3 regions of the Pseudomonas veronii genome follow, and region 1 is predicted to be linked to each of the others. Evidence: riboswitches for the same ligand, from Rfam matches in the RefSeq annotation. Region 1 holds a riboswitch; each other region holds the start of a gene.

What was found. A riboswitch is a leader RNA that binds a small molecule or an ion and turns the genes downstream of it on or off. The one in region 1 is predicted to bind cobalamin.
Positions count from the first base shown of each region.
Region 2: linked by a shared signal. The riboswitch ahead of PverR02_RS21780 (ABC transporter substrate-binding protein) and the one ahead of PverR02_RS18070 (CbtB domain-containing protein) in region 1 are both predicted to bind cobalamin.
Region 3: linked by a shared signal. The riboswitch ahead of cobO (cob(I)yrinic acid a,c-diamide adenosyltransferase) and the one ahead of PverR02_RS18070 (CbtB domain-containing protein) in region 1 are both predicted to bind cobalamin.

Region 1 is NZ_CP018420.1:3,993,887-4,004,330, reverse strand. It holds gene PverR02_RS18095 (fatty acid cis/trans isomerase) at 1-1,843, shown strand, start outside; gene nfuA (Fe-S biogenesis protein NfuA) at 1,938-2,522, shown strand; gene cobM (precorrin-4 C(11)-methyltransferase) at 2,776-3,522, opposite strand; gene PverR02_RS18080 (cobalamin biosynthesis protein) at 3,593-3,985, opposite strand; gene PverR02_RS18075 (CbtA family protein) at 3,982-4,686, opposite strand; gene PverR02_RS18070 (CbtB domain-containing protein) at 4,698-4,886, opposite strand; cobalamin riboswitch at 4,984-5,193, opposite strand; cobalamin riboswitch at 5,235-5,434, shown strand; gene cobW (cobalamin biosynthesis protein CobW) at 5,527-6,594, shown strand; gene cobN (cobaltochelatase subunit CobN) at 6,598-10,359, shown strand; gene PverR02_RS18055 (ATP-binding protein) at 10,359-10,444, shown strand, end outside.
Region 2 is NZ_CP018420.1:4,772,075-4,782,518, reverse strand. It holds gene PverR02_RS21790 (ABC transporter ATP-binding protein) at 1-99, opposite strand, end outside; gene PverR02_RS21785 (FecCD family ABC transporter permease) at 96-1,100, opposite strand; gene PverR02_RS21780 (ABC transporter substrate-binding protein) at 1,097-2,107, opposite strand; cobalamin riboswitch at 2,222-2,416, opposite strand; gene PverR02_RS21775 (DNA/RNA non-specific endonuclease) at 2,452-3,381, opposite strand; gene PverR02_RS21770 (M4 family metallopeptidase) at 3,516-4,577, shown strand; gene PverR02_RS21765 (protealysin inhibitor emfourin) at 4,606-4,911, shown strand; gene PverR02_RS21760 (aldehyde dehydrogenase family protein) at 4,967-6,358, opposite strand; gene ptrR (putrescine utilization regulator PtrR) at 6,462-7,334, shown strand; gene PverR02_RS21750 (hypothetical protein) at 7,380-7,589, opposite strand; gene PverR02_RS21745 (amino acid aminotransferase) at 7,701-8,897, opposite strand; gene uvrB (excinuclease ABC subunit UvrB) at 9,243-10,444, shown strand, end outside.
Region 3 is NZ_CP018420.1:5,039,726-5,050,169, forward strand. It holds gene PverR02_RS22935 (adenosylcobinamide-GDP ribazoletransferase) at 1-103, opposite strand, end outside; gene cobC (alpha-ribazole phosphatase family protein) at 106-681, opposite strand; gene cobT (nicotinate-nucleotide--dimethylbenzimidazole phosphoribosyltransferase) at 678-1,733, opposite strand; gene cobU (bifunctional adenosylcobinamide kinase/adenosylcobinamide-phosphate guanylyltransferase) at 1,730-2,251, opposite strand; gene PverR02_RS22955 (cobyric acid synthase) at 2,343-3,794, opposite strand; gene cobD (threonine-phosphate decarboxylase CobD) at 3,791-4,780, opposite strand; gene cbiB (adenosylcobinamide-phosphate synthase CbiB) at 4,773-5,681, opposite strand; gene bluB (5,6-dimethylbenzimidazole synthase) at 5,678-6,328, opposite strand; gene PverR02_RS22975 (cobyrinate a,c-diamide synthase) at 6,325-7,692, opposite strand; gene cobO (cob(I)yrinic acid a,c-diamide adenosyltransferase) at 7,689-8,300, opposite strand; cobalamin riboswitch at 8,381-8,624, opposite strand; gene PverR02_RS22985 (PQQ-dependent sugar dehydrogenase) at 8,724-10,037, shown strand; gene PverR02_RS22990 (C40 family peptidase) at 10,171-10,444, opposite strand, start outside.

The sequences.
Region 1 (10,444 bases):
GGAGTTCGACACTTACGCCGACGTGCACCCCAATGAAGGCATGCCGCTGGCCGTGACCGGCTTGAGCGACCAGCAGTACCAGACCCTGCGACGCTGGCTGGCCTCCGGTGCGCCGATTGACCAGCAAGGCGTGGCGCCAAGTGCCCAGGAAGCCGCACAGGTGCTGCAGTGGGAAAACCTGCTCAACGCCCCCGGCGCCCGCGAAAGCCTGGTCGCCCGCTGGCTGTTTGAACACCTGTTTATCGCACATCTGTATTTTGAAGGCGGTGAGCCGGGGCATTTCTTCCAGTGGGTCCGCTCGCGCACCCCCAGCGGGCAGCCGATCGACCTGATCAATACCCGTCGCCCCAACGACGATCCCGGTACCCGGATCTACTACCGGCTGTGGCCGATACAAGGGGTGATCGTCCATAAGACCCACATCACGTACCCGCTCAGCGCGGCGAAAATGGAACGGGTCAAAGCCTTGTTCTACAGCGGCGACTGGCAGGTCAGCGCCTTGCCGGGCTACGGTCCGGGCCGTCGTGCCAACCCGTTCGAGACGTTCGAGGCGATTCCGGCCCAGGCGCGCTACCAGTTCATGCTCGATAACGCCGAGTACTTTGTCCGCACCTTCATCCGCGGCCCGGTGTGCCGCGGGCAGATCGCCACGGACGTGATCCGCGACAACTTCTGGGCGCTGTTCCAGGCCCCCGAACACGACCTGTACATCACCGATCCGCTCTATCGCGGCCGAGCCACGCCGTTGCTGGCAATGCCCGGGCAGAACGACGACGTGGGCAGCGTGCTCAGCCTGTGGCTCAAGTACCGTGACAAGCGCAACGAGTACGAAGCGCTGCGTCGCTACCGCTATGGCGAGTTGCCGGCGCCCGGTTGGTCGACGCTGTGGGCCGGCAACGACAATGCGTTGTTGAGCATCTTCCGTCACTTCGACAGCGCGTCGGTCAATAAAGGCCTGATCGGTGAAGTCCCGCAGACGATGTGGTTGTTCGATTATCCGTTGCTGGAGCGCACCTACTACCAATTGGTGGTCAACTTCGACGTGTTCGGCAACGTCTCCCATCAGGCCCAGACCCGCTTGTACTTCGACCTGATCCGCAATGGCGCTGAACAGAACTTCCTGCGCCTGATGCCGGCCAATTCGCGGGACGATTTCCTCGACGATTGGTATCAGAACGGCGGCAAGGTCAAGTTGTGGATGGACTATGAGTCGATCGACGACGATAAACCCACCGGCCTGAAACTGAATGAAAAAGACCCGAAACGCGATTTCGTCAACCAGTTGCTGGCCCGTTATGGCGACCTCAATGCCAGCCCGGACCCGATCAATCGCTGTGTCGGCGCCTACTGCTCGCGGCCGGGCCTCGAACCGGTGCTGCGCGATGCCGAGCAGGCCCTGAGTCGCCTGACGTCACGCCCGGCGGCGGGGCTCAAGGTCATCGACCAATTGCCGGAAGCGACCATGCTGCGCATCGAAACCCGCACCGGTCATCGTGAGGTCTACAGCCTGCTGCGCAACCGTGCCCACAGTAATGTCGCGTTCATGCTGGGTGAGGCTTCTCGCTATCAACCGGGCCTGGACACGTTGACGGTCTACCCCGGCGTGCTGAGCAGTTATCCGAACTTCATGTTCAATATCCCGGCCGAGCAAGTGCCGGCGTTCGTCGCGGCCATGGAAAGTGCCCGCGACGCCCAGCACTTCGAGAAGATCGTCGATCGTTGGGGTGTGCGCCGCAGCCATCCGCAGTTCTGGGAGTACTTCCACGATCTGTCGACCTACATCCGCGAAACCACACCGTTGGAAGAGGGTGTGCTGGATATGAACCGCTATGAAAACCTCTGACGGTGATGGCGAGGCTTTTCCGACAAAATTACTGGGGCTTTGTATCTGCGTAATATTTTGGCGTAAACTGCCAGCAAGCCTGTGAGGAGTTTCCATGACTGCCATAACCATTACCGACGCCGCCCACGATTACCTGGCTGACCTGCTGTCCAAGCAGAACACCCCGGGTATCGGCATCCGCGTCTTTATCACCCAGCCTGGCACCCAGTACGCCGAGACGTGCATCGCCTACTGCAAGCCGGGCGAAGAGAAGCCGGAAGACACCGCGCTGGGGCTGAAAAGCTTCACCGCGTATATCGATGCCTTCAGCGAAGCGTTCCTCGACGACGCGGTGGTCGACTACGCCACTGACCGCATGGGCGGCCAATTGACCATCAAGGCGCCGAACGCCAAGGTGCCGAACGTCAATGCCGACAGCCCGGTCAACGAGCGCATCAATTACTACCTGCAAACCGAGATCAACCCTGGGCTGGCCAGCCACGGTGGGCAGGTCAGCTTGATCGACGTGGTGGATGACGGTATCGCCGTATTGAAGTTCGGCGGCGGCTGCCAGGGCTGCGGCCAGGCGGATGTGACCCTGCGTGAAGGCATCGAGCGTACCTTGCTGGAGCGCATTCCGGAGCTCAAGGGCGTCCGCGATGTGACTGACCATACGCAGAAAGAAAACGCCTACTACTGAGTCAGGTGTTCGCTGCGAGCAAAAAAACGGCGCCCCGTGAGCGCCGTTTTTTTATGCTTAAAATTCAGCCGCTTACGCGACCTACCTAACGCTGAACATTAAGTGTGGGAGGGAGCTTGCTCCCGATAGCGGTGTATCTGTCGATTGATAAGTCGACTGACCCGCCGCTATCGGGAGCAAGCTCCCTCCCACATTTTATTTTGTATTTGTTTAGTTAAATCAGTGTTTTATGTTTGTTTTTTGATGTTTTTGATTAGGGGCGGTACAGGTGTGCATGCCCGGCCCGATACAGCGACGACGCGCTGAAACTGTCACTGGCCAGCACCCGACCCACCACAATCAGCGCCGTGCGCCTGAAGCCCTTGGTCGCGACTTTTTCGGCAATGTCCGCCAAGGTGCCGACAGCCCAATCCTGATCCGGCCAGGTCGCGCGGTGTACCACGGCAATCGGGCAATCCGCGCCATAGTGCGGCAGCAGTTCGGCGACGATCTTCTCCAGGTGATTGACCCCCAGATGAATCGCCATGGTCGTGCCGTGGCGGGCCAGGCTGTCGAAGTCTTCACCGGCGGGCATGCGGGTTTTATCGGCGTAGCGGGTGAGAATCACGCTCTGGGCGATGTCCGGCAGGGTCAGTTCAGTCTCCAGCAGCGCCGCGCAGGCGGCCACGGCGGTGACGCCGGGAATGATCTGGAACGCAATGCCCAACTCGCGCAACAGGCGGATCTGTTCGCCAATTGCGCCGTACAGGCTTGGATCGCCGGAGTGGACTCGCGCCACATCCTGGCCCTTGGCATCGGCGGCCTTGATCAGCTCGATGATCTGTTCCAGGTGCAGTTCGGCGCTGTTGACCACCTGTTCGGCCTGATGCCCCTCCAGTACCGCCGCCGGCACCAGCGACCCTGCATAGATGATCACCGGGCAACTGCGGATCAGCCGCTGGCCTTTGACGGTGATCAATTCCGGGTCGCCGGGGCCGGCGCCGATGAAGTAGACGGTCATGGAGAAATCCTGTGAAAAAACGCGCGAGCATGAGGAACGCTCATGATCGGAAGCGGCGATTATCGCGGTTTCAGTCGACGCAGGCCAATGCCAAGGTGGCCCGGGCGGATTTTTTGCGCGGGACCAACAGGCGCGCAGGGGCGCCGCCGAGTTGTTCGGCCAGGGCCAGGGCGGCGCTTTCGGCGATGCCGTAACAACCGGTATGGGCAAAGGCGACGGCGGACCTGTGGCTCAGACGGTCGTCATACATCGCCAGGTGCGCCGCGCTGAAGCAGTGCAGCGGCAGGTTCAGCCATTGGGCCAGGGCCAGCAAGCCCGGTTCATCCTGCTTGCGATCAAGGCTGGCCAGGGCGGTGATGCGATGGCGCTCGATACCGCCCTCGGCGAGGGCGGCGTTCAGCAGGTCCAGCAGGGCTTGAAACTCGCAGCCGCGCTGGCAGCCCAGGCCGACCACGAGGGTCATGCGGTGTATCGATCGTCGCGGTTGCGGCGAAACAACCAGGCGCTGATCAGCCCCAACGCCAACCAGAACGCGATGTTGGTCAGTTGCGAGGCGATCTTGAACTGTGCTTCCAGAGCCTCAGGGGCCAGCATCGAATGCACTTCAGGTTGCGGAGCGCCAATCACATGAGGCACCACGAGGATTGCCGCGCCCAGCGCTTTGAGCAGCCAGTTGCCACCGAATACCAGCAGCGCGATACCGGCCGCGGTTGAGGCCGCCGTGCCGATCCACCAGATCTGCCGTTGTGCCAGGTCGGCGGCGGCAGTGCCCGGCAATTCCGGCGGCAGGCCCAGGGTTGGCGCCAGGACGAAGGTCGCGTAACCGGCCAGGCCCCACAGCAGGCCTTGAGCCGTGCGAGTCGGCGCGCGCAGGGTGTAGAGCCCGGCGAGCATCAAGGCGAAACCGACCGCCACCACCAGATTGCCGCCGGTGGTCGACAGCACGCGCTGCCAGCCGTCTTCCGGCTCCCAGGCTTCGGCGTCATGGGCGTGTGCAGCGGTGCCGGCGGCGTGCTCGTGTACCACTTGCGTCGCGGCCGGGGCTTTTTCAAAGGTTTCCGCCTGCATGATTAGCGGGGCGACCCAGAAACTTTGCAGCAAGGTCAACAACAGGGCGGCCAGCAGCCCACTGAAACCTGCGGTTTGCGCAATACGCTTGATCATGTCGGCAGGTCTCAATGGCACGGGAACGCGGCGCTGTGGCGGGTATCGTGGGCGGCGTTGTGTACCGCTTCGATATGCGAGAACCCGGCGAAATACACCAGGCACGCGCCGAGGATCGACGCGCCGATGGCGGCGCCCAGACGTTGGCTCAGGGTGGCGGTGCTGCTGGTGCTAGACGAGGTGCTGCTGATGATCGACATGGCGCGTCCCTTCAGGGGTTCAGGGTGACACGAGCGCATGCAAAACCCGCGAGCCAGGCACGCAGGGTTCAAACAGCGCCCGCCCACCGCGGGTTTGTTAGATGATTTTTTTCGGGCCGGTCTCCGGGCTTGCGAGGGGGCTCTTGAACTGAGTCCTGAAAGCATCGCCTTCCCATGCACAACGCACAGTGGCCGTGACGCTTCGCTCGCTTACCGTTGCGGGGGCAGCACCGGACTGGTCATATCGCTATGACGCACCGGTTTCCCGTTTCACCCTGTGAAGGGCACCCGAAACAAGGTGTGTAGGAAAGCATGCAGGGCGACGGTAGTCAAATTGACTGAGCCCCTGTAGCCTTGCACCCTCGAGGTTCTTCGGCCCAGGCCGAAGCTAAGAAGGGAACGCGGTTCAAGCCGCGGCTGCCCCCGCAACTGTGAAGGGTTTATCTGACTGCCACGCCACTGCCATCAAGGCGGGAAGGCGCAGCCAGCGCCGGTCGCAAGACCCGCAAGCCCCAAGCCAGGAGACCTGCCTCGCAACCGATTTTTCAATTCAACCGGGCGGGGTGATCCGGTGACGAAATCTGCTGCTGCGCGTCGCGCAGGGCCTATCGTCCCGTATGCCCGCCCCCAAGGGCATCCGATGAAAACACTGGCCAAACTCCCCGTCACCATCGTTACCGGCTTTCTCGGCTCGGGCAAAACCACCTTGCTGCGCCATATGCTCGATAACGCCCAGGGCCGTCGCATCGCGGTGATCGTCAACGAATTCGGCGAGCTGGGCATCGACGGTGAAATCCTCAAACAGTGCTCCATCGGCTGCACCGAGGAAGAAGCCAACGGCCGCGTGTATGAACTGGCCAACGGCTGCCTGTGCTGCACCGTGCAGGAAGAGTTCTTCCCGGTGATGCGCGAACTGGTTGCCCGTCGCGGCGACCTTGACCATATCCTCATCGAAACCTCCGGCCTGGCCCTGCCAAAACCCTTGGTCCAGGCGTTCCAGTGGCCGGAAATCCGCAACGCCTGCACGGTCGATGCGGTGATCACCGTGGTCGACAGCCCCGCCGTGGCGGCCGGCACCTTCGCCGCCTTCCCGGATCAGGTCGACGCCCAGCGCAAACTCGACCCGAACCTGGACCACGAATCACCGTTGCATGAACTGTTCGCCGACCAACTGGCCAGCGCCGACCTGGTGATCCTCAACAAGTGCGACCTGATCAGCCCCGACGACCTGGCCCGCGTGCGCCTGGAAGTCGCCGAAGAGTTGCCGCCGGCGGTGAAGATCATCGAAGCCAGCAGCGGTCGGGTGCCGCTGGACGTCTTGATCGGCCTGGGCGCCGGCTCTGAAGAGCACATCGACGGTCGCCACAGCCATCACGATCATCATCACGAAGGTGAAGACGATCATGATCATGATCACGATGCGTTCGACTCCATTTCCATCGACTTGCCCCAGTCCGACGAAGCCCTGCTGCTCGACGCCCTGAGCCAATTGGTGGTGCAGCACGGCATCCTGCGCGTCAAAGGCTTCGCGGCGATCCCGAACAAGCCGATGCGCCTGCTGATCCAGGGCGTGGGCACGCGCTTCGACAAACACTTCGACCGCGCCTGGAGCGCCGACGAAGCGCGCATCACGCGCCTGGTGCTGATCGGCCAGGACCTCGACGCGGCGGGCCTCGAAGCGCAATTGCGCGCCGCCCTCAGCGTTTAACCCGTGCACCTGCTCAGGACCCAGCCCGGCGGTTTCGTCGCGGACGACAACATTGCCGACCTTGGGCAAACCCCCGCCGAGCTGGTGATCCTGTGCAGCGGCGACTCCAGCCTGGCGCTGCTGGCCGAAGCGGCCCAGCAGTTGCCCGAGGATTACCCGAGCCTGCGCCTGGCCAACCCGATGCAGGTGCAGAACCATGCATCGGTGGACCTGTACGTCGATGAAGTGCTGCGCCACGCCAAGGTCATCCTGATTTCCCTGCACGGCGGCATCGGCTATTGGCGTTACGGCGTCGAGCGTCTGGTGGCGTTGGCCGAGCGCGGGGTCACGCTGATCCTGGTGCCGGGGGATGACCGCCCCGACCCGGAACTCAGCGGCCTCAGCACCGTGGATGCCGCAGCGCGTGACCGCCTGTGGCAGTTCCTGCGCCAGGGCGGCCTGGGTAATGCGCTGGATTTTTATCGCTGCCTGGCCAGCGCCTACCTGGGCCGCGACTATGCCTGGGCCGAGCCGCAAACCCTGGCGCGCAGCGCGATTTATCACCCGCGTAAGGCCAATGCGTGCCTCAACGACTGGCAGTTGGATTGGAATCCTGAGTGCCCGGTGGCGGCGGTGCTGTTCTACCGCTCCCATCTGCAAGCGGCCAATACCGGTTTTATCGATGTGTTCTGCCAGCGTCTGCAGGCGGCGGGCCTGAATCCGTTGCCGATGGCAGTGGCCAGTCTGAAGGAGCCCGGCTGCCTGACGGTGGTCGAGGACTGGCTGGATGAGGTCGGGGCGGCGGTGATTCTCAACACCACCGGCTTTGCCCAGTCCAGCCCCGAAGCGCCGCATTTGCGCCCGTTTCGCCGCAATATCCCGGTGATCCAGGCGATTTGCGCCCAGGACAACCAACCCGCCTGGCAGGCCAGCGAACAAGGCCTCGGCCCGCGCGACCTGGCGATGCACATCGCCTTGCCGGAACTGGACGGGCGCATCATCAGCCGACCGATCAGCTTCAAGGACCTGGCCTGGCGCAGTGAGCGCAGCCAGTCGGACGTGGTGTGCTACCGCGCAGCGCCGGAACGCATGGACTTTGTCGCTGAACTGGCGCGCCGTTGGGTTGAACTGGCGCGGGTGCCGAATGCCGACAAGCGCATCGCCCTGATCCTGGCCAATTACCCGACGCGCGACGGCCGCATCGGCAACGGCGTCGGCCTGGACACGCCAGCGGCGGCGCTGAATATCCTGCGGGCCTTGCAGGCCGAGGGTTATCCGCTGCCCGAAATCCTGCCGGAAAGCGGCACCGCGCTGATCCACGAACTGCTCGGTGGCGTCACCAACGACCTGGACAACCTCGACCTGCGCCCGTGCCACCAAAGCCTGGGCCTGGACGACTACGAGGCGATGTTCAAGCGCCTGCCCGAAGCCAACCGCCAGGCAGTGCTGGAACGCTGGGGCACGCCGTACAACGACCCGATGTGCCGCGACGGCCGCCTGATGATCGCCGGCCTGCGCCTGGGCTTGACGTTTATCGGCATCCAGCCGGCCCGCGGTTATCAGGTGGACGCCAGCGCGGTGTACCACGACCCGGACCTGGTGCCGCCTCACGCTTACCTGGCGTTCTATTTCTGGTTGCGCCACACCTACGGCGCTCACGGCGTGATCCACGTCGGCAAGCACGGCAACCTGGAATGGCTGCCGGGCAAGGGCGTCGGGCTGTCGGAAAATTGCTGGCCCGACGCGCTGCTCGGGCCGCTGCCGAATATCTATCCGTTTATCGTCAACGACCCGGGTGAGGGCGCCCAGGCCAAGCGGCGCACCCAGGCGGTGATCATCGATCACTTGATGCCGCCGCTGACCCGTGCCGAAACCTACGGGCCGCTGCGCGACCTGGAGCTGTTGGCGGACGAATACTACGAAGCGCAACTGCTCGACCCGCGCCGCGCCCGCGAGCTGCAAAAGGACATCCTCAAGCTGGTGCGCGAAACCCGTATCGACCAGGAGCTTGAGCTGGACAGCGAGGCCGACGCGGCGATCTGGCTGCCGCGCCTGGATACCTACCTGTGTGACCTGAAGGAATCGCAGATCCGCGACGGCCTGCATATCTTCGGCGAGTCGCCCCAGGGCCGCTTGCGTATCGACACCTTGCTCGCGTTGCTGCGTATCCCGCGTGGCGACGGCCGAGGCGCGCAATCGAGCCTGTTACGGGTATTGGCCAAGGCCTTCGAGCTGGGTTTCGACCCGCTGGACTGCGCCCTCGCCGAACCCTGGACCGGACGCCGCCCGGCGGTGTTGCAAACCATCGATCCACAGCGGTGGCGCACCGCTGGTGATACCCGCGAGCGCCTGGAACTGTACGCTGCACGGTTGATCGAGCAGGCGCTGGCGGGGCCGCTGGAACAGCTGGAAGAGCCCGGTTGGGAGGGCGTCAAATCCGTCATCGAAAGCCTGCGCAGTGTCGTGGCGCCACGCCTGGATGGGTGCGGCCCGGCGGAAATGCGCGGCCTGCTCGATGCCCTGGGCGGCCGCTTCGTGCCGGCGGGCCCAAGCGGCGCGCCGAGCCGGGGGCGTCTGGATGTGCTGCCCACCGGGCGCAATTTTTTCAGCGTCGACGTGCGCAACCTGCCGACCACCACCGCCTGGCGCATCGGTTTCCAGTCGGCCAACCTGATTCTCGAGCGGCACCTGCAAGACCACGGCGACCACCTGCGCCAGCTCGGCCTGTCGGTGTGGGGCACCGCGACCATGCGTACCGGCGGCGACGATATCGCCCAGGCCATGGCCCTGATGGGGGTACGCCCGGTGTGGGCCACGGGCAGCCAGCGGGTGGACGACTTTGAAATCCTGCCGATCAGCCTGCTGGACCGCCCGCGTGTCGACGTGACTTTGCGCGTGTCCGGGTTCTTCCGGGATGCCTTCGCCAACCTGATCCGCCTGTTCGATGCGGCGGTACAAGCGGTGGCGGCGCTGGACGAGCCTGACGATATGAACCCGCTGGCCGCCAAGGTCCGTTGCGAGCGCCAGGCGTTGCTTGAGTCCGGCCTGGACGAGGCCGCGGCGGCGAAACAGGCGGGCTGGCGTATTTTCGGGGCCAAGCCGGGTGCCTATGGCGCGGGCGTGCAGGGCGCGATCGACGGTCGTTTGTGGCAAAGCCGCGAGGACTTGGCCGAGGTCTACCTGAATTGGGGTGGCTACGCCTATGGTGGCGCCGACGAGGGCACCGCCGCCCGCGGGCAATTCGCCCAACGCCTGAGCCAGGTGCAGGCGGTGCTGCAAAACCAGGACAATCGCGAGCACGACCTGCTCGATTCCAACGATTACTACCAATTCCAGGGCGGCATGCTCGCCGCTGTGGAAACCCTGAGCGGCGACAAGACCGCCAGCTACCATGGCGACCACAGCCAGCCGGACGTGCCGAAGATCCGCACCTTGAAGGAAGAGCTGAACCGGGTGATCCGTGCCCGCGCCGCCAACCCCAAGTGGATCGAAGGCGTGAAGCGTCATGGCTATAAAGGTGCGTTCGAGATGGCGGCAACCGTGGACAATCTGTTCGCCTTCGACGCCACCACCGCGCTGATCGACGATCACCAATACGCCTTGCTCGCCGACGTCTACCTACTCGACCCCGACACCCGCGCCTTTGTGCAACAGCACAACCCTGATGCCCTGCGGGACATGACCGAGCGCCTGCTCGAAGCCCAGCAGCGTGGCATGTGGCAAGCGCCGGGGGCGTATCGCGAGGCGTTGGAAAACCTGTTGCTGGATATAGAAGAAGACAGCTGATGACTGATATTCCCCATTTCCCGCTGTCGGCCGTGGTCGGTGCCGACGACCTGAAACTCGCGCTGTGCCTGACCGCCATCGACCC
Region 2 (10,444 bases), 780 kb from region 1:
GGTTTCGCCGGGCGCCACCTCCAGGTGGATATCCCGCAGCAACTCGGCTTCCCGCACCTTGAAGCCCAGCCCGCTGCAGCTCAATACCGGCGCACTCATCGAGGGTTTCTCCGGCCGATCAGAATCAGTGCAAACACCGGCGCGCCGACCAGCGCAGTGACCACGCCGACCGGAATCACCTGGCCCTTGATCAAGGTGCGCGACAGTACATCCGCTGCAATCAAAAACAGCGCGCCGCCCAATGCGCTGGCCGGCAACAGGCGCGAGTGCCCGGTGCCGAGCAGCAGGCGCGCGGCATGGGGAATCACCAGCCCGACAAAACCGATGGAGCCGACAATCGATACCATCACCGCCGTGACCAGCGCCGCGCAGCCCACCAGCACCCATTGCACGCGGCGCACCGGGATGCCGAGGGAGGCCGCCGAGTCGCGCCCAAAGGTGAACGCATCCAGCGCCCGACGATGCCACAGGCACACCGCCAACCCGGCGACCGCCACCGGCACCGCCAGCCACACCGACGGCCAACGCACGCCGCTGAGGTTGCCCAGCAGCCAGAACAGAATGCCGCGCGCCTGTTCGGAGCTGGCCGACTTGGTGATCAGGAACGCGGTGAGCGCATTGAACAGCTGCGAGCCGGCAATGCCTGCGAGGATGATCTGCCCGGTGCCGCTGGACGAACCGCTGGCCCGTGCGAGCAATACCACCAGCGCAAACGCCGCCATCGCTCCGCCGAACGCACCGACCGACAGCGAAACCAAGCCGCCGCCGACGCCCATCAGCACCACCAGGACTGCGCCGGTCGAAGCGCCGGCGCTGATGCCCAGCAGGTAAGGATCGGCCAGGGGGTTGCGCAACAACGACTGCAAAATCACCCCGCAGGTGGCCAGCCCGGCCCCGCATGCGGCGGCGACCAGGGCGCGGGTCAGGCGGTAGTTCCACACCACGCCTTCATCGATCGGGTCCAGCACGTAGCCGGCCGCCCACAGTTTGTTGGCGAGTACCTGCAACACCACCTGCGGTGCGATGGCGGTTTCGCCGATGGCCACGCCGGCGAGCACGGCGATCAGTAGCAATACCAGGGCGAGTAGGGTTCGTATCATTTCGGCAGGTCGTAGCCGTCGATGGCCGCAGCCAGTTGTTCAAGACCCTCGAAGGTCCGCACGCTGGCCTGCAGGGCCATGGCGTCGAGGATGATGATGCGGTTGTGTTTCACCGCGTCCATGTTGCGCGTCACCGGGTCGCTGCGCAGGAAGGCGAGCTTCTGTGCATGATCGTCGGCCGGGTAGCGGCGGCGGTCCATGCGGGCGATCACCAGCACGGTGGGGTTGGCCTTGGCGATGGTTTCCCAGCCGACGGCGGGCCATTCCTCATCAGACTGCACCACGTTGCGCAGGCCGAGCGTTTGCAGCATGAACTCGGGGACACCCTTGTGACCGGCCACATAGGGATCGCTGGCCATCTCGGCGCTGGAAAACCACACCAGCGCGCTGGCCTGCTTGAGCCCCTTGGCTTGCACGGTGGCGACGGACTTGGCCAGGCGCGCCTTGAGTTCATCGTTGAGTTGCTGGCCGCGATCCTGCACGTCGAAAATCTCCGCCAACTGGCGGATGCCCTTGTAGATCGTGTCGATGCGGAACGGCTCCAGCCGCGTGCCGTCGGCGCCCACCCGGTTGTTCTTGGCTTCGCAGTCGGAGGGCAGCAGGTAGGTGGGGATCTTCAACTCATGAAACTGCTCGCGGGTGCCCACCACGCCTTGCGGGCCGACCACCCATTCCAGCTCGGCCGCCACCAGTTGCGGGCGCTTGGCGATCACCGACTCGAAGCTCGGTTCGTTATTGGCCAGGCGTTCGATGCCGTCGTTCAGCGCCTTGAACTGTGGCAGCACGTTGTTGAACCACAGCGACGTGCCGACCACTCTATCGCCCACGCCGAGGGCATAGAGCATTTCGGTGGCAGCCTGGCCGATGGTCACGGCGCGGGCGGGCGCTTGCGCGAAGGTCAGGCTGCTGCCGCAGTTCTCCACCGTCAGCGGGTACTGAGTGGGGGCCGCTTGGGCCAGGGCACACAGGCCCAGGCCGGTGAGCAGGGCGGTAACGCGTGGCAGCATTGGGCAATCTCCTTGGAGCCGTACCTGGAACAGGGGGTGTACGGTTCGGAAACACGCCCTCGACCGCTGCGGGTGAGGCAGGCAAGGATGTCCTTCCCGGACACCCCGCCGGTTAGTGATTTTGCTGGGCCGGCAGGTCTCCTGACTGATGCGTCGTCGCCACGCTCCGGCCTTCCCGGACGGGGTCCAGTGGCAGTGGGGGAGCGGGCTCGGCATCTACAGTTGCGGGGGCAGTTCCGATTGGCGCGGTGTACCGCGCTTCGGATTCCCTATTAGTCCCGTTTGGGAACCGGCGCGGTATGGTAGTCGATCACGGCGGGGCGATATAGCCTTAGGTCGTCCGGTTACAGACGAATATCTTCAGGGCCCTGGATCAGCGCTTCAATTCGCGTCCCCGTGGCGCGCTCTTCATTGCTGAAACCATCGTAGTCGGCCAGGTTGGCGAAGCGGATACCGGTCAAGCGTTCGATCTGAATCACGCTGCGCTGGTAGGTTCTGAGCTGGCCGAACATGAGGTCGAGCTGACCCAGCTCGCGGTTTTGGTCGATCATGTAGGCGCTGGCGCAGGGCTTGCCGTCGTCGCTGAGGTAGGCGACCACTTTCCAGAACGCTTTGGGGATTTTAACGCCCCGGTAGACGCGGTCGTCGTCCGCCAACACCGGGCCGGTAAACACCGTGGCCCGGGCTTTCCAGCGTTGTGTGTTATCGAGAATGTAGTCCTCGAGTTCCAGCCAGGTCTTCTGGTTGAACCCGCTCATCTGCGGTGAGCAGTTGGTGAAGTGGAAGGTGTCGGCATTGGCGATGTTGGCCGCGTCACCCCAGTTGGGGTCCTGTCGGCGCACCAGATGACCGCGGTCCAGGCCATTGTCGGTGTAGAGCGCATCACCCACCTGTGCGCTGATGGGCAGGCGGCCGTCGTAGGCCCAGGCGTCGTTGCTGCGGATGATATCCACATGCTGTGCGCCATCGATATTGGCGCCCACGTAGAGTGCCAGTCGCCTCGAGCGCGACATGGTCACTGAGAAATGCGTGTAGTCCAGGCGCAGCGGCTGTACGTCAGCCAGCAGGGCTTCATCCACCGTGGGCCATGGCACCACGAAGCGGTCGAGAAACGCTTCAGCGTAGCCGCGCCGGTCCTGCAGGTCCTTGGCCGCGGTGACACGCGCAGTCGCCGCCCTGGCCTCCATGAGGCTGGGGCCAGCCGCGAGCAACGGGCGCAGGTCGGCGAGCCGGGGGCGGTGCGAAAGGTCGATTTTGGTGGCGCGTGGGGGCATTGTAAGTTCCTCGCAGTCCTCGGATTAACACTACTGCAGCATAGCTTCATGACAATTTGGCCCAAGCCGCCACGGCAGGACTATTCTTGAACGGTTACCCGGACGTTCACCCCACGCCAAAATGGAGCCAGCCAATGTGTGTTCGCCAGCATCGCAACCCGATTTTCTGCCTGATCCCGCCATACATGCTCGACCAGATCGCCCGCAACGGCGATAAAGCGCAACGGGAAGTCGCGTTACGCACACGCGCCAAAGACAGCACGTTCCGTTCGTTGCGCATGGTTGCCGTACCCGCCAAAGGGGCCGCCCACATGGCCCTGCCCATGGGCGCCGAAAAACGGCGTTCGATCTACAGCGCCGAGGGCGCCGATAGCCTGCCGGGCAAGTTGATCCGTGGCGAAGGGCAACCCGTCAGTGGTGATGTGGCGGTGGACGAGGCCTACGATGGGTTGGGCGCCACATTCGATTTTTTCGATCAGGTCTTCGACCGCAACTCCATAGACGACGCCGGTATGGCGCTGGACGCGACCGTTCATTTTGGCCAGAACTACAACAATGCATTCTGGAACTCGAGCCAGATGGTGTTTGGTAATGGCGATCAGCAACTATTCAACCGGTTCACGATAGCCCTTGATGTCATTGGCCATGAGTTGGCCCACGGTGTGACCGAGGATGAGGCCAAGCTGATGTATTTCAATCAATCCGGTGCGTTGAACGAGTCGCTGTCCGACGTGTTCGGCTCACTGATCAAGCAGTACGCGCTGCAGCAAACGGCGCAAGATGCGGATTGGTTGATCGGCAAAGGGTTGTTTACCAAGAAAATCAAAGGCACTGCGTTGCGCTCGATGAAAGCGCCGGGCACCGCGTTCGATGACAAGCTGCTGGGCAAGGACCCTCAGCCTGGGCATATGGACGATTTCGTGCAGACCTATGAGGACAACGGCGGGGTGCATATCAATTCCGGTATTCCCAACCATGCGTTCTATCAGGTAGCCACGAAGATCGGCGGGTTTGCCTGGGAGCGCGCAGGGCGTATCTGGTATGACGCGTTACGCGATGCGCGGTTGCGGCCGAACGCGGGGTTTCTGCGTTTCGCGCGCATCACCTACGACATTGCCGGTCGGCTGTACGGTGCTGGCAAGGCCGAGCACAAGGCGGTGAAGGAAGGCTGGAAAGCAGTGGGCATTAACGTCTGACAACCCGCCTGGGCGGTGAGGAACAGCCATGCAAATTTCGATCAAGGAAATTGGGGGACCCGCGTTTTTCCCGGGCCTGGCCCGACCGAACACCGTGGAACTGGAGACGCTGCCCGAGGCGGACCAGCAAGAGTTGCGGCAACTGATCGAGGCTTCACACTTCTTTCAGTTGCCGCAAAGCACCGCGCCGGAACCCGGTAATCCAGGCCAGGTGCATTACACCCTGACCGTGACCGAAGGTGAGCGCGAGCACACGGTCTGTGTGCTCGCGCCAGTGAAGTCAGAGGCGCTGGACGGGCTGGTGCAGTGCGTGCGCCGGCATATCCGCTGCTGAGCCTGCTGCGCAGCCCCGCGGGATCACGCTCCCTTGCCGCAGGGATTGCTGTGGATTATTTGCGATCCAGCCACACCGTCTGCGCATTGCAGAATTCCCGCACGCCAAAGTGCGACAACTCCCGCCCAAAGCCGCTTTTCTTCACGCCGCCAAACGCCACCCGCGGGTCGGACACGCTGAAGGCGTTGACGAAGATCCCGCCGGTTTCCAGCTGGTCGGCGATCTCGCGTGCTTTCGCCGAGTCGCGGGTGAAGATGCTCGCGGTCAGGCCGAACTCGCTGTCGTTGGCCAGGGCCACGGCGTGATCGGCGTCGCGGGCGCTGATGATGGAGGCGACGGGGCCGAACAGCTCTTGTTTGAACGAGGTCATCTGGTCGGTGACGTCGGCCAGTACGGTCGGTGCGTAGTAGTTGCCGGCGCCGGGCACTTTGTCGCCGCCCAGCAGCAGAGTCGCGCCTTCTGCCAGGGTCGCCTGGACCTGGCCGTGCAGTTCGTCGCGCAGGTCGAAGCGGGCCATCGGGCCGACGTAGGTATGGGTTGAGGTCGGGTCGCCCATCACCAGTTGGCGGCTGGCTTCGACGAACTTGGCGGTGAAGGCGTCCACCACGCCGGCTTCGATGATCAGGCGCTTGGCCGCGGCGCAGACTTGGCCGCTGTTCTGGAAACGGCCGATCACCGCGGCCTGGACGGCGGCGTCGAGGTCGGCGTCGTTGAGCACGATGAACGGGTCGCAGCCGCCCAGTTCGAGCACGCATTTCTTCAGCGCGGCACCGGCCTGGGCGCCGATGGCCATACCGGCGCGCACGCTACCGGTGAGGGTGACGGCGGCGATGCGTGGGTCGGCGATGGTTTTGGAAACACCGTCCTGGGTCACGTTGAGCACTTCGAACAGGCCTTCGGCAAAGCCGGCTTTGTGGAACGCCGCTTTCATCAGGTAGGCGCTGCCCATCACGTTCGGTGCGTGTTTGAGCACGTAAGTGTTGCCGGCGAGCAGCGTCGGCACGGCGCCGCGCAGGACTTGCCAGACCGGGAAGTTCCACGGCATCACCGCGAGGATCGGGCCCAGCGGGCGGTATTCGATGTGCGCGCTGCCGTTGTCCACCAGCGTCGGTTCCGCGGCGAGCATGGCTGGACCGTGGGCGGCGTACCATTCGCTGAGTTGCGCACATTTCTCGATTTCGGCGCGGGCCTGGACGATGGGTTTGCCCATTTCCAGGGTGATCATCTGCGCCATCGCTTCGGCTTGCTCACGCAGCGCGCCGGCCAGGGCCTGCAACCGCTCTGCGCGCTGGCTGAGCGGCTGGCGGCGCCAGGTGCGGAAAGCGGCGGTCGCGCGGTTGAGGGTGGCGTCCAGCTGGGCCTCGTTTTCATACGGGTAACTGCCGACCGTTTCGCCGGTGGCGGGGTTGATCGAGAGGGCGTGGGTCTGGTGAGCGATAGCGTTCATGGCACCGTCCTGCTGAAGGTTTGGATTGGAATCAGCGTAAGGGGCTATATCTTTTCTGGAAAGTGAATAATATTAAGCAATACGTTCACGATTGGAGAATGATTTGGACCTGGTGCAGCTGGAAATCTTCAAGGCCGTTGCCGAGCAAGGCAGCATCAGCGCCGCCGCGCAGTTGATTCATCGGGTGCCGTCCAACCTGACCACGCGCATCAAGCAACTGGAGCAGGATCTTGGCGTTGCGCTGTTTATCCGCGAGAAGAGCCGCCTGCGTCTGTCCCCGGCCGGGTGGAATTTCCTCGGCTATGCGCGGCGTATTCTCGACCTGGTACAGGAAGCCCGTGCGACGGTGGCGGGGGAGGAGCCCCAGGGCGCGTTTGCCCTCGGTTCGCTGGAAAGCACCGCAGCGGTACGTATTCCCGCATTGCTGGCGGCATATAACCAGAAGCACGCCAAGGTCGAGCTGGACCTGAGTACCGGGCCCTCGGGTACGATGATCGAAGGCGTGTTGTCGGGGCGTCTGGCGGCGGCATTCGTCGATGGACCGGTGTTGCATGCCACCCTGGAGGGCCTGGCGGTGTTCGAGGAGGAGATGGTGGTGATTGCACCGCTGCATCACGCGCCGATCACCCGCGGGCAGGATGTGAACGGGGAAAGCATCTATACCTTTCGCTCCAACTGTTCGTACCGCCACCACTTCGAGCGCTGGTTCGCACAGGACGGCGCGGTGCCGGGGCGGATTTTCGAGATGGAGTCTTACCACGGCATGCTTGCCTGCGTCAGCGCCGGGGCCGGCCTGGCGCTGATGCCGCGCAGCATGTTGGAAAGCATGCCGGGGTTTACCACGGTGAGTGTGTGGCCGCTGACGGACAGTTTCCGCGTCTTGCACACTTGGTTGATCTGGCGCCGAGGCACGGTGTCGCAAAGCCTAAACAGTTTCGTAAGGTTACTGGAGGAACGCGTCCTGGCAACCCCATAAAACCACTGTGGGAGGGGGCTTGCCCCTTCCACCTTTCAATCATCATCAGCCGCCGAATTGCAGGGTACCCATCGCCAATTTGGCCATTATCGCTGTCGCACCCAATTGCACCAGCCACAGGGCCAACCCGCCGAGGAATACGCCGAGGGCCACTTGCAAAACCAGGCTTTTCTGGCGCTTGGCTTGCGGCGCGCGCGGGGTGAAGTGGTCCAGTTCGTCGCGGTCGGCACGCAGGTCCAGGTCGTCGTTTCTCATAGGGCTCTCACAGCAAAGGGGCAGTCGGAGTTCAGTCTAGGGGAGCAGGGCGTTTTCTGACAGGCATTAAAAAGGGAAGCCGTAGCTTCCCTTCGTTCAGCGCCGCCAGGTTTATAGAACCTGAACAATCGCCTTCGTTACCGCACCAATGTTCGACTGGTTCAACGCGGCCACACAGATACGCCCGGTGTCCAGCGCGTAGATGCCAAACTCGGTGCGCAGACGGGTGACTTGCTCAACGGTGAGGCCGGAGTAGGAGAACATCCCACGCTGGCGACCGACGAAGCTGAAGTCGTGGCCCGGCGCAGCCTTGGCCAGTTCGGCGACCATCTGCTCGCGCATGCCACGGATGCGCAGGCGCATCTCCGCCAGCTCGGCTTCCCACTGGGCGCGCAGCTCAGGGTTGTTCAGCACTGCGGCCACGACCGCCGCGCCGTGGGTCGGCGGGTTGGAGTAGTTGGTGCGGATCACGCGCTTGACCTGGGACAGGATGCGCGCGCTTTCTTCCTTGGATTCGCTGACGATCGACAGCGCGCCCACGCGTTCGCCGTACAGGGAGAACGACTTGGAGAACGAGCTCGATACAAAGAACGTCAGGCCCGATTCCGCGAACAGGCGCACTGCGGCGGCGTCTTCGTAAATGCCATCACCAAAACCCTGGTAGGCCATGTCGAGGAACGGCACCAGGTTTTTCGCCTTGACCACGTCCAGAACTTGTTGCCAGTCGGCCGGGCTCAGGTCGACGCCGGTCGGGTTATGGCAGCAGGCGTGCAGCACCACGATCGATTGCGGCGGCAGGGCGTTGAGGTCGGCGAGCAGGCCGGCACGGTTCACGTCGTGGGTGGCGGCGTCGTAGTAGCGGTAGGTCTGCACCGGGAAGCCGGCTTTTTCGAACAGCGCCTGGTGGTTTTCCCAGCTTGGGTCGCTGATGGCAACCACGGCATTGGGCAGCAGTTGCTTGAGGAAGTCTGCACCGATCTTCAGCGCGCCGGTGCCGCCGACCGCTTGTGCGGTAATCACACGGCCAGCGCTCAGCAGCGGCGAGTCAGCACCAAACAGCAGCTTTTGCACAGCCTGGTCGTAGGCCACGATCCCGTCGATCGGCAGGTAGCCACGGGCGGCGTGTTGCGCCACGCGAATGGCTTCCGCTTCGGCAACGGCACGCAAGAGTGGAATCTTCCCCTCCTCGTTGCAGTAAACGCCCACGCCAAGGTTGACCTTGGTGGTTCGTGTATCGGCGTTGAATGCTTCGTTGAGGCCCAGGATTGGATCGCGTGGTGCCATTTCGACAGCGGAGAACAGGCTCATTTTTGCGGCAGCTCTTTGGGGGAAAGGAGGGACGTGTCGCGCTCCAGCCGAATGCACTAGAGCGGTGCACAAACGGGGAGCTAGTATAGAGGCCATCACGGTCAAGGGCGACAACCGAAACGGCTTTTCGGCCAAGTTTTTCGGTTTATTTACCGACCGTCAGTCTTAATCCAACCTTGAGCGTAGACGGCAGGTCGGACGATTGCCTTGAAACCCGGCACATTCGTCACCACTTCTACAGCTATCATGGTTTTTTCCTGCAACCTGCGATGAAAATTCGCGGGTCGCTGAGCTTTTTTCGTCCTTGGTGGAGTGCAGCCGGGGGTGACTTGAAAGAGGTACGTTATGTCGGATTTCCAGCTCGTCACCCGCTTTGAACCCGCCGGCGATCAACCCGAAGCGATTCGCCAGATGGTCGAAGGCATCGAAGCGGGCCTGTCGCACCAGACGCTGCTCGGGGTGACCGGTTCGGGCAAGACGTTCAGCATCGCCAACGTGATCGCGCAGATCAACCGCCCGACCCTGGTACTGGCACCGAACAAAACCCTGGCCGCGCAGTTGTATGGCGAGTTCAAGGCGTTCTTCCCGAACAACGCGGTGGAGTACTTCGTTTCCTACTACGACTACTACCAGCCCGAAGCCTATGTGCCGTCCTCCGATACCTTTATCGAGAAGGACGCATCGATCAACGACCACATCGAGCAGATGCGTCTGTCAGCGACCAAGGCGCTGCTGGAGCGCAAGGACGCGATCATCGTCACCACGGTGTCGTGCATCTACGGCCTCGGCAGCCCGGAAACCTATCTGAAGATGGTGCTGCACGTCGACCGTGGCGACAAACTCGACCAGCGCGAACTGCTGCGTCGGCTGACGAGCTTGCAATACACGCGCAACGACATGGACTTCGCCCGCGCCACCTTCCGCGTGCGCGGCGATGTGATCGACATCTACCCGGCGGAGTCCGACCTGGAAGCGATCCGCATCGAGCTGTTCGACGATGAAGTCGAGAGCCTGTCGGCGTTCGACCCGTTGACCGGCGAAGTGATCCGCAAACTGCCGCGTTTCACCTTCTACCCCAAAAGCCACTACGTCACGCCGCGCGAAACCCTGATGGGCGCCGTCGAGGGCATCAAGGTCGAGCTGGCCGAGCGCCTGGAATACCTGCGCGCCAACAACAAGCTGGTGGAAGCCCAGCGCCTGGAACAACGCACCCGTTTCGACCTGGAGATGATCCTGGAACTGGGTTACTGCAACGGCATCGAAAACTACTCGCGCTACCTCTCGGGCCGTGAATCCGGAGCGCCGCCGCCGACGCTCTACGACTACCTGCCGGACGACGCGCTGCTGGTGATCGACGAATCCCACGTCAGCGTGCCGCAAGTCGGCGCGATGTATAAGGGCGACCGTTCGCGCAAGGAAACCCTGGTGGAATACGGCTTCCGCCTGCCGTCGGCGCTGGACAACCGGCCGATGCGCTTCGACGAATGGGAACGCATCAGCCCGCAGACCATCTTCGTCTCGGCGACGCCCGGCAATTATGAGGCTGA
Region 3 (10,444 bases), 1.0 Mb from region 1:
GATAAAACAGCAGTGAGCGCCCCAGTTCCTGCGGTTGCGGCATGCCCGGCAGACGAATCGGCAGGCTGCTCAGGAACTGCAGGGCGATCCAGAACGGCAGCATGTTCAGCGCCCTTCCTTCAACGCGCCGTCGGCCGCAACCTGCAGGCTGAACAGTGCGCCATGGGCGACTTCGACATTCAGCAACTGCGCTCGGGGTAAACCGCGCGCCCGGGCCAGCAGCAGACGCATCACCCCACCGTGGCTGATCAACAACACACGCTGTCCGGCATAAGCCTGATGCAAGCGTGAGACCGCGCCGAGAACCCGATCGGAAAAGTCGCTGACACGTTCACCGTCAGGTGGCGTGAAGCTATAGGGGTCGGCCCAGAACGCGCCCAGCCCGTCGGCGTCGGTCTCCATCAACGCCGCCGCGCCCTGCCCTTCCCAGGCGCCGAAGTGCAATTCCTGCAGGGCCTTTTCCAGGCTCACCGGCACGTTGAGTGTTGCGCCCAGTTCTTGCGCGAACCGCGCACACCGCTGCAGCGGCGAACTGATCAATCGGTCCCATGGGCCCTGCCCGGCCACCGCAGCATGCATCTGCGCCCAGCCGTTTGCGGTGAGCGCATCGTCGAGGCTGCCGCGCAGGCCACCGCCCAATTCGGTTTCGCCGTGGCGCAACAGGTCCAGGTGCAAGGTCATGCCGGGCGGTCCGCCACGGCGGCTTCGGCGAATGTCGCCATCTGCCCGTGCAGCGCGCAGGCCAGGCGCAGCAGCGGCACCGCCAACGCCGCGCCGCTGCCTTCGCCGAGCCGCAGGCCGAGTTCGAGCAACGGTTGCGCGTCGAGGCAGTGCAGCACGTGGCGATGGCCAGGCTCGGCGCCGCGATGGCCGAACACCAGCCACTCCCGGCACGCCGGGTTCAGCCGCGTGGCGACCAACGCGGCGACGCTGCAGATAAAGCCGTCCACCAGCACCACGATGCCGTCCTGGGCGCAGGCCAGATAGGCACCGACCAACGCCGCGATCTCCAACCCGCCGAGGTTGAACAGGGTGTGCAGCGCATCACCGCGTTGCGCGGCATGCACCGCCAGTGCGCGTTCGATGACGGAGACTTTGTGGCTGACACCTTGGGCATCCAAGCCGGTACCCGGCCCGGTCAAATCACTCACCGGGCAATCAAGCAAGGCACACGCCAACGCGCTGGCGGCGGTGGTGTTGCCGATCCCCATCTCGCCGCCGATAAACAGCTGCGCGCCGCTCGCCAACGCACGGCGCGCGCTGTCGCGACCGGCCAGCAGCGCCAGCCGCCCTTGCGCCTCGGTCATCGCCGGGCCGTTGACGAAGTTGGCGGTGCCCGCTGCGATATTCAGGTGACGCACGCCGGGCAGGTTCAGCGACGGCGTCACCGTGCCGAGGTCGATCACTTCCAACTGCGCCGCCAGTTGCTGCGCCAATACGCTGATGGCCGCACCGCCGGCGACAAAGTTATGCAGCATCTGCCCGGTGACTGCCTGGGGATACGCCGACACACCTTCGGCCACCACACCGTGGTCGCCGGCAAAGATGGCGATCCACACCTGCTCCATCGCCGGTTTGACCCGGCCTTGCAGGCCGGCCAACTGCACCGCCAACGCTTCCAGGCGGCCGAGGGAGCCGGCCGGCTTGGTCAATTGCTGTTGGCGCGCCAAGGCGTGTTGATACGCCGAAGCGTCGCTGGCCTTGCACGGGTTGAGCCACCAGGTTTCCGTCATAACGCAGTACCTTTCAAAGTCAGGGGCAGGCCGGCAACGGTCAGGACAACGCGCTGACACCGTTCGGCCAAGGCTTGATGCAGCCAACCGGCTTCATCCACATAGCGGCGAGTCAATTCGCCCAGCGGCACGACACCCAAACCGGTCTCGTTGCTGACAAACAGGATTTCACCTGGCAATGAGGCCAGGCTTTCGAGCAATTGGTCACGCTCAAAAGCCAGGCGCTCGGGGTTATCGAGCAGCAGCAGATTGGTCAGCCAGAGCGTGAGGCAATCCACCAGCAGGCAGCGCTCGGGCGTGGCGTTTTCGCGCAGCACCCGTGCCAGTTCGATCGGTTCTTCGATCAGGCCCCAGTGATCCGGGCGGCGCTGGCGATGCAGGGCGACACGCTGGTTCATCTCACCGTCCAGCGGTTGGCTGGTGGCGATATAAATGACGGGCAACGCGCTGTCGCTGGCGAGTTTTTCCGCCAGGCGGCTCTTGCCGGAACGGGCGCCGCCGAGAATCAGTTGGAGCATGGGATGGCACCTCGGTATTCGAGCCGGGCTCGGTCAACGGTGGGAGCTGGCGTGCCAGCAATGCTGACACCTCGGTGTCTCAGGCAAGCCCTCAAATCCCACACAACCTGCGCAACAGCGCGGTATCCAGATGCTGTTCCACCAGATCGGCCAACCGTTCGATGTCGCGCTCGCGCAAGGCGTGGTAATCGACCTCTTGCACCGCCTGCACACCGGCCCAGCGCAACAAGGCGCTGCACGCGGCCGGGGTTTCGAACACACCGTGCAGATAAGTCCCGAGGATTTGCCCGTCAGCGCTCTGGGCGCCGTCATGTCGGCCATCGTCCAGATGCACAGCAGGACGTTCCAGAGCCGCGCCGGACGTCACGCCCGCATGGATCTCATACCCACTGACCTCGGCGTCCTCCAGCAACAGGCGCCCACGCACATTGCGCAACTGCTTCTCTTGCGCCAGCGTCGTACTGAACGCCAGCAGCCCCAGACCGTCACTGGAGCCGGCCGGCCCCTCAAGCCCGAGCGGGTCATGCACCTGCTCGCCGAGCATCTGCAACCCGCCGCAAATTCCCAGCACCTTGCCGCCGTAGCGCAAGTGCCGCGCCACCGCAGTGTCCCAGCCATTGGCGCGCAGGTACGCGAGGTCACTGCGCACGCTTTTCGAGCCCGGCAGAATAATCAGGTCGGCGGCGGGAATCGGCTGGCCCGGGCCGATGAACTGCAAGTCCACCTGGGGATGCAGGCGCAGCGGGTCAAAGTCGGTGTGGTTGCTGATGCGCGGCAACACCGGCACGACCACCTTGAGCACCTCGGCCGCCTTGTCGATCTGACGCTGGTCGATGCCGTCTTCGGCCTCCAGGTGCAGGTCCATCACGTAGGGCAATACGCCAACCACCGGTTTGCCGGTGCGCGCTTCCAGCCAATCCAGGCCCGGCTGCAACAAGGCGATATCGCCGCGAAAACGGTTGATGATGAAGCCTTTGACCCGCGCCTGTTCGGTCGGCGAAAGCAATTCAAGGGTGCCCACCAGATGCGCGAACACGCCGCCGCGATTGATGTCGGCGATCAGCAGCACCGGGCAATCCACGGCCTCGGCGAAGCCCATGTTGGCGATGTCATTGGCGCGCAGGTTGATCTCCGCCGGGGAGCCTGCGCCTTCGACCATCACCACCGGGTAGGCGTCGCTCAAACGCGTGTGGGACGCCAGCACCGCCTGCATCGCGATGGCTTTGTAGTCGTGATAGGCCACTGCGTTCATGCTGGTCACGGCGCGGCCATGGATGATCACTTGGGCACCGGTGTCGCTGTTGGGTTTGAGCAGCACCGGGTTCATGTCGGTGTGCGGCGCCAGGTTGGCGGCCTGCGCCTGCACCGCCTGGGCACGGCCGATTTCGCCGCCTTCGGCCGTCACCGCGCTGTTGAGCGCCATGTTCTGCGGCTTGAACGGCACCACCGCCACGCCCTGGCGCACCAGCCAGCGGCACAAGGCGGTGACCAGGGTGCTTTTACCGGCATCGGACGTCGTGCCTTGCACCATCAGCGTACTCATACCGCGTCCTTGTAGGCGATCAGGGCCTGTTCCAGGCGCTGCCAATCGGCGTCGGTGTCGGGCAGGCCGAAACGCAGGCTGCTGTCGTGGACAAACAGGCGCAGTAGAATGCCGCGCTGGGCCATGAAGTTGTGCATGCGTTCGGCGTGAGGGGTGATCAGCCATTGAAACAGGGCGCAGCCGCCCTGGGGTTGGAAGCCTTGGCGCTCGAGCAAATCGAACAAGCGCTGGCCGGCTTCCAGGCAACGGTTGCGTTGCCGGGTGTGCCCGGCGGTATCGCGCAGACACGCTTGGCCGATCACCCGCGTCGGCCCGCTGACCGCCCACGGCCCGACCTGTTCGGCCAACAGCTTGAGCAACTTGCGCTCCGCCAGCACAAACCCCAGGCGCACACCGGCCAGGCCGAAGAACTTGCCGAACGAACGCAGCACGATCAGGCCGACCTGATGGGCCTGGCTAGCCAGGCTCAGGTGCGGCGTGACGTCCATGAACGCTTCGTCCACCACCAGCCAACCGCCGCGCTGGGCCAGCCGCGCATGCCAGTCGAGCAGCCGTTGCGGGGTCAGGCTCAGGCCCGTGGGGTTATTCGGGTTGACCACCACCAGCACGTCCAGGCTGTCGAGAAAGAAGTCGACCTCCTGCTCCTGCACTTCGCGCACCACGTAGCCGGCGCGACGCCAGGCCTCGGCGTGCTCGGCATAGCAAGGTGACAGCACGCCGACCTTGCCGCCCCGGCGCAAGCGCGGTAGCAGTTGGATCGCCGCCTGGGAACCCGGCACCGGCAATAAATGCGCAGTGCCATAGTATTCGCTGGCGGCTTGCTCCAGACCGTCGTCGGTTTCCGGCAGACGCGCCCAGGCGCGCAACGGAATCTCGGGGACCGGCCACGGCCAGGGCGCCAGGCCGCTGGACAGGTCGAGCCATTCGGCCTCGGCAATCCCATATTCAATCGCCGCCTTACGCAGCCGGCCACCGTGCTCAAGCATACAATTGCCCCCCGACGCATAGGATCAGCAGCCACAACCATACGCCGCGCTGCACCAGTTGCCAGCCGCGGTCGATGGCGTCCGCATCCGCCGCCGGGCCTTCGCCCAGTGGCGGACGCTGGTGCAGCTCACCGTGATAGATCGCGGCACCGCCCAACTCGACGCCCAAGGCACCTGCCCCCGCCGCCATCACCGGACCGGCGTTGGGGCTGTCCCAGGTCGGGCCCTGACGGCGCCAGCATTTGATGGCCAGCCTGGTTTTACCGAGTACGGCGTAGGTCAACGCCACCAGGCGTGCCGGAATATAGTTCAGTACATCGTCGATCCTGGCCGCCGCCCATCCGAAACGCTCGAAGCGTTCGTTGCGATAGCCCCACATGGCGTCAAGGGTGTTGCTCAAGCGGTACAGCACCACGCCCGGCACACCCGCGACGACAAACCAGAACAGTGCGGCAAACACCGCGTCGCTGCCGTTTTCCAGCACCGATTCGGTGGCGGCGCGAGCGACTTCAGTGCGATCCAGTTCACTGGTCTGGCGACTCACCAGGTAACTCACGCGCCGCCGGGCTTCGTCCAGGTCATCACCGCGCAGGGCCTGGGCCACCGGGATCACGTGCTCGCCGAGACTGCGCATGCCGAGGGCACAGTACAACGCGAGGATCTCCAGCACCCAGCCGATGTAAGGCGCCCACGACAACGCGGTGGCCAACAGCGTCAACGGCACCACCGCAATAAACCAGGCGGTCACGCCATGGCTGCGCCAGCCACGGCCACCGCTGTTGAAACGCTGCTCGATGCGCGCGGCGAAGTTGCCGAACGCCACCAGCGGATGCCAGCGCCTGGGCTCGCCCAGCAGCGCATCCAGCGCCACCGCAGCGACACACAGCAAGGCCACACTCATTGACGCACTCCCCAGGTATTTTCATACAACATGTCGCTCAGCGGGCGCGGTTCGGCCCAGCCTTCGAGCTGCAACATCGGTGCCGGATAGAACGCTTCGACCGGCCCCAGGCACAACACCGCCAAGGGTTTCGCGCCGGGCGGCAAGCCCAGCAGGTCGGCCAGGGCCTGCGGTTCGAACAACGACACCCAACCCATGCCCAGCCCTTCGACCCGCGCGGCCAGCCACAGATTCTGGATCGCGCAGGACAGCGAGGCCATGTCCATTTCCGGCAAGGTACGCCGGCCGAAGATATGTCGCTCGCGCTCATCCATCAGCGCCGCCACCAGCACTTCGGCGCAGTCGTGGATGCCTTCGACCTTGAGCTTCATGAACGTATCGGAACGCTCGCCCAAGGCCTCGGCGGTGCGTATGCGTTCTTCCTCCACCAACTGTTGAATCCGCCCACGCAATGGGCGGTCGCTGATGCGGATAAAACGCCACGGCTGCATCAAGCCGACGCTCGGCGCCTGGTGTGCGGCCTGGAGCAAGCGCTGCAGCAGTTCGGGAGCCACGTCACCGCCGCTGAAGTGACGCATGTCACGGCGTTCGGCGATGGCACGGTAGACGGCGTCGCGCTCGGCCTGGGGGAAAGCGTTGTCGGTCATGAGCCTATCGCGGGCAAGCCCGCTTCCACCGTGGATTCGTGCTGTGGCGCAGCGTGCGGTGCGACTCGCTCGGGCGCAAACAGAGCGGCCACGGCCCGGGGGTTGGAGGGGAAGTAGAAGTGAACGTAGGAAGCGGTCAGCCGCCCCTGTCGATACACCGCCTCGGCCCCGCGCCCGCCATTGGGGCTCACGCCACGGGCAATGGGCACCCAGTCGGTGCTGGTCAGCGAGTGGTGATAGGTGTGCCCACGCAACACGCCCTCGGGCAATTCGACGCTTTGCAGAGCCAGCGCCGCGAGCTTCTTTTGCATCACCGCAGCGCCCTGCAGCAGGCCGACCAGTCCGGCGCGGAGGCCGTCGACATCGGTGAGCGAGTCCAGTAGATAGAGCATGCCGCCACACTCGGCGAGCAGCGGTTTGCCGGCAGCGTGATGGGCACGGATCGCCTCCAGCATCGCGGTGTTTTCCGACAGCGCCTGGTGATGCAATTCCGGGTAACCACCGGGCAGATAGAGGCTGTCGGCGTCTGGCAATTGGCGATCATGGATCGGCGAGAAGAAGCTCAACTCGGCGCCCATCGCCCGCAGCAGATCGAGGCTGGCACCGTAAGTGAAGGCGAAGGCTTCGTCACGCGCGACGGCGATCCGCACGCCAGCCAGCAACGGTTCGGCGCGGGTTACCGGCGGTGCGGCAAAGGTGACCGGCGGCGGCAACGCAACCTCGCAACTGCTGCCCAACGCTTGGGCGGCGGCGTCCAGGCGCAGGTCGAGGTCATTCAGTTCGCTGGCTTGCACCAGGCCCAGGTGGCGACTGGGTAATTCGATAGCAGTCTCGCGGGACAACGCGCCATACCAGCGCAGGCCTTCGGTGAGGCTGCCTTCGAGCAATTGCGCATGGCGCAGGGTGCCGACGCGGTTGGCCAGCACGCCGGCGAACGGCAAGTCCGGCTGATAGCGTGCCAGGCCGAGGGCCAGGGCGCCGAAGGTCTGCGCCATGGCCGTGCCATCGATCACGCCGAGCACCGGCACACCGAAGTGCCGCGCCAGGTCGGCGCTGGAAGGTGTGCCGTCGAACAGCCCCATCACGCCTTCGATCAGGATCAGGTCCGCCTCCCCCGCTGCTTCCCACAGTAGGCGGCGACTTTCCTGCTCACCCACCATCCACATGTCCAATTGATACACCGGCGCACCGCTGGCGCGCTCGTGGATCATTGGGTCGAGGAAGTCCGGGCCGCATTTGAACACACGCACCTTGCGCCCCAGGTTGCGGTGCAAGCGCGCCAGCGCGGCGGTGACCGTGGTTTTGCCCTGGCCGGACGCCGGTGCGGCGATCAAGACAGCCGGGCAATGGCGGGGCTGATTCAAAGTTCGACGCCTTTCTGTGCCTTGATACCGGCCTGGAACGCATGCTTGAGCATGCCCATGTCGGTGACGGTGTCGCCCATTTCGATCAGTTCAGGCTTGGCGCCACGGCCGGTGACCACCACGTGCTGCATCGGCGGGCGGGCCTGCAGGTCGCTGAGGACTTGATCGAGGTCGAGGTAGCCGTGCTTGAGCGCGATGTTCAGCTCATCCAGCACCACCAGGCCGATGCTCGGGTCTTGCAGCAATTGGCGGGACACCGCCCAGGCGGCCTCGGCGGCCGCGATGTCGCGCTGGCGGTCCTGGGTTTCCCAGGTAAAGCCCTCGCCCATTACATGGAAACGCACTTGCTCGGGGAAACGGCGGAAGAACAGTTCTTCGCCGGTGCTGTTGCGCCCCTTGATGAACTGCACCACGCCGCACTGTATGCCGTGGCCCATGGCGCGGGCCAGCATGCCAAACGCCGAGCTACTCTTGCCTTTGCCGTTGCCGGTCAGCACCAACAGCAAGCCGCATTCGTTCGGGGAATTGGCGATGCGTTCATCGATCACGGCTTTTTTGCGCAGCATGCGCGCCAGATGGCGTTCGTCGCGCTCGGGGGAATCGGTCATGGCAGCTCTCCGTTGGGGCTGGACAAAAAACGGCGGGCAGGAAAAAACAACAACAGACAGCCAAGCATCGCCCACCGTGATGCTGTTGGATGATCCAGGCCGGTCTCCGGGCTCATGAGTGGCGCGCTAGAGCGCACGCCGACGGCGCGCCTTCCCATATCGCGGGCGATACAGTGGCAAACAGCACCGTCTTGACTCATTTACCGTTGCGGGGGCAGCGCCGGAATCGCGGCAGCACTGTGTACAAGTGCGCTCACTCACCGGCTTCCCTGTTTCACTCAGTCGACCCGTGGGTCACAGAGCACCTGGAACAAGCGGCGAAGGTTAGTGGGTTGGGGGTGGAGCGTCAATTAAAGCTGGCCTTGCACTTGAACCATCGCCGCATCGGGCGCCTCTACCCTTACAGGCATCCAGGAGAAAACCATGCATAAAACAAGACTCGCCTTACTGATCATGCTCGCGGGCACCCTCGCCGCCTGCGGGGAAAGCTCGACCCTGAAGGTGTCCGATGGCACCGGGCCTTCACCGCAGCTGCCGGAGCCGAACAAGACCCTGATCCCCACTGTGAACATCGCCCCGGCCATCGGCTGGCCGGCGGGCACCCAGCCCACGGCCGCCGCCGGCACCCAGGTGGTGGCGTTCGCCGAAGGCCTGGACCACCCGCGCTGGCTGTATGTACTGCCCAATGGCGATGTGCTGGTGGCGGAAACCAACGCGCCGCCCAAGCCGGACGACGCCAAAGGCGTGCGGGGTTGGGTGATGCAGACAGTCATGGGCCGCGCCGGCGCCGGTGTGCCGAGCCCGAACCGCATCACCCTGCTGCGCGATGCCGACCATGACGGGGTCGCGGAGACCCGCACCGTGTTCCTGGAAAACCTCAACTCGCCCTTCGGCATGACGCTGGTGGGCAATGACCTGTACGTGGCCGATTCGGACAAGCTGTTGCGCTTTCCCTATCAGACCGGCGAAACCGCGATCAAGGCCGCCGGCAGCAAGGTCATCGACCTGCCAGCGGGCAGCATCAACCATCACTGGACGAAAAACGTGGTGGCCAGCAAGGACGGCAGCAAGTTGTATGTGAGCGTCGGTTCCAACAGCAACGTCGCCGAGAACGGCCTGGAAGCGGAACAAGGCCGCGCGGCGATCTGGGAAGTCGACCGCGCCAGCGGCCAGCACCGTATCTTCGCCTCCGGCCTGCGCAACCCGAACGGCATGGCCTGGGAACCGCAGAGCGGCAAGCTGTGGACGGCAGTGAACGAGCGCGACGAGATCGGCAGCGACCTGGTGCCGGACTACATCACCTCGGTCCAGGATGGCGCCTTTTATGGCTGGCCCTTCAGCTATTACGGGCAGCATGTGGATGTACGCGTCACACCGCAGAACCCGGACCTGGTGGCCAAAGCCATTGCGCCGGACTACGCCGTAGGCCCACACACCGCCTCGCTGGGCCTGACCTTCGCCGAGGGCAGCAAACTCCCAGCGCCCTTTATCAACGGTGCGTTTATCGGCCAGCACGGCTCGTGGAACCGCAAGCCGCACAGCGGCTACAAGGTGATCTTCGTACCGTTCGAGGGCGGCAAGCCGAAGGGGCCGCCAGTGGACGTGCTGACCGGGTTCCTCAACAGCGAAGAACAAGCCATGGGACGACCGGTTGGCGTGGTCATCGACAAGCAGGGCGACTTGCTGGTGGCGGACGATGTGGGGAATAAGGTGTGGCGGGTTTCTGCGGCTAAGTAACTATTACAAATGTGGGAGGGGCGGTGCGACGATTCGTCTTGCCCACGATAGCGGTGGGTCAGTCACTGAATGCATGGACTGACACGCCCTCATCGGGAGCAAGCTCCCTCCCACATTTGGATCCTGGTTTGGCTTAGGGGTTGCGGGCCAAGTGCTCAGCCGGCAACACGCGCTTGGCGCTCAGGTAGGCGTTCTGCCAGTAGGCTTTGGACAAGGTGTCCAGCTTCACCGTACCGCCCGTCTGCGGCGCATGCACAAAGCGCCCTTCGCCGACATAGATCCCGGCGTGGCTGACCTGCGAGCCGCCACCCGTGGCGAAGAACAGCAGGTCACCGGTTTGCAGGTTCTGTGCGCTGACGTCCTGGGCGCGCATCACGATCAGTTCGCGCGTGGTGCGCGGCAGAGAG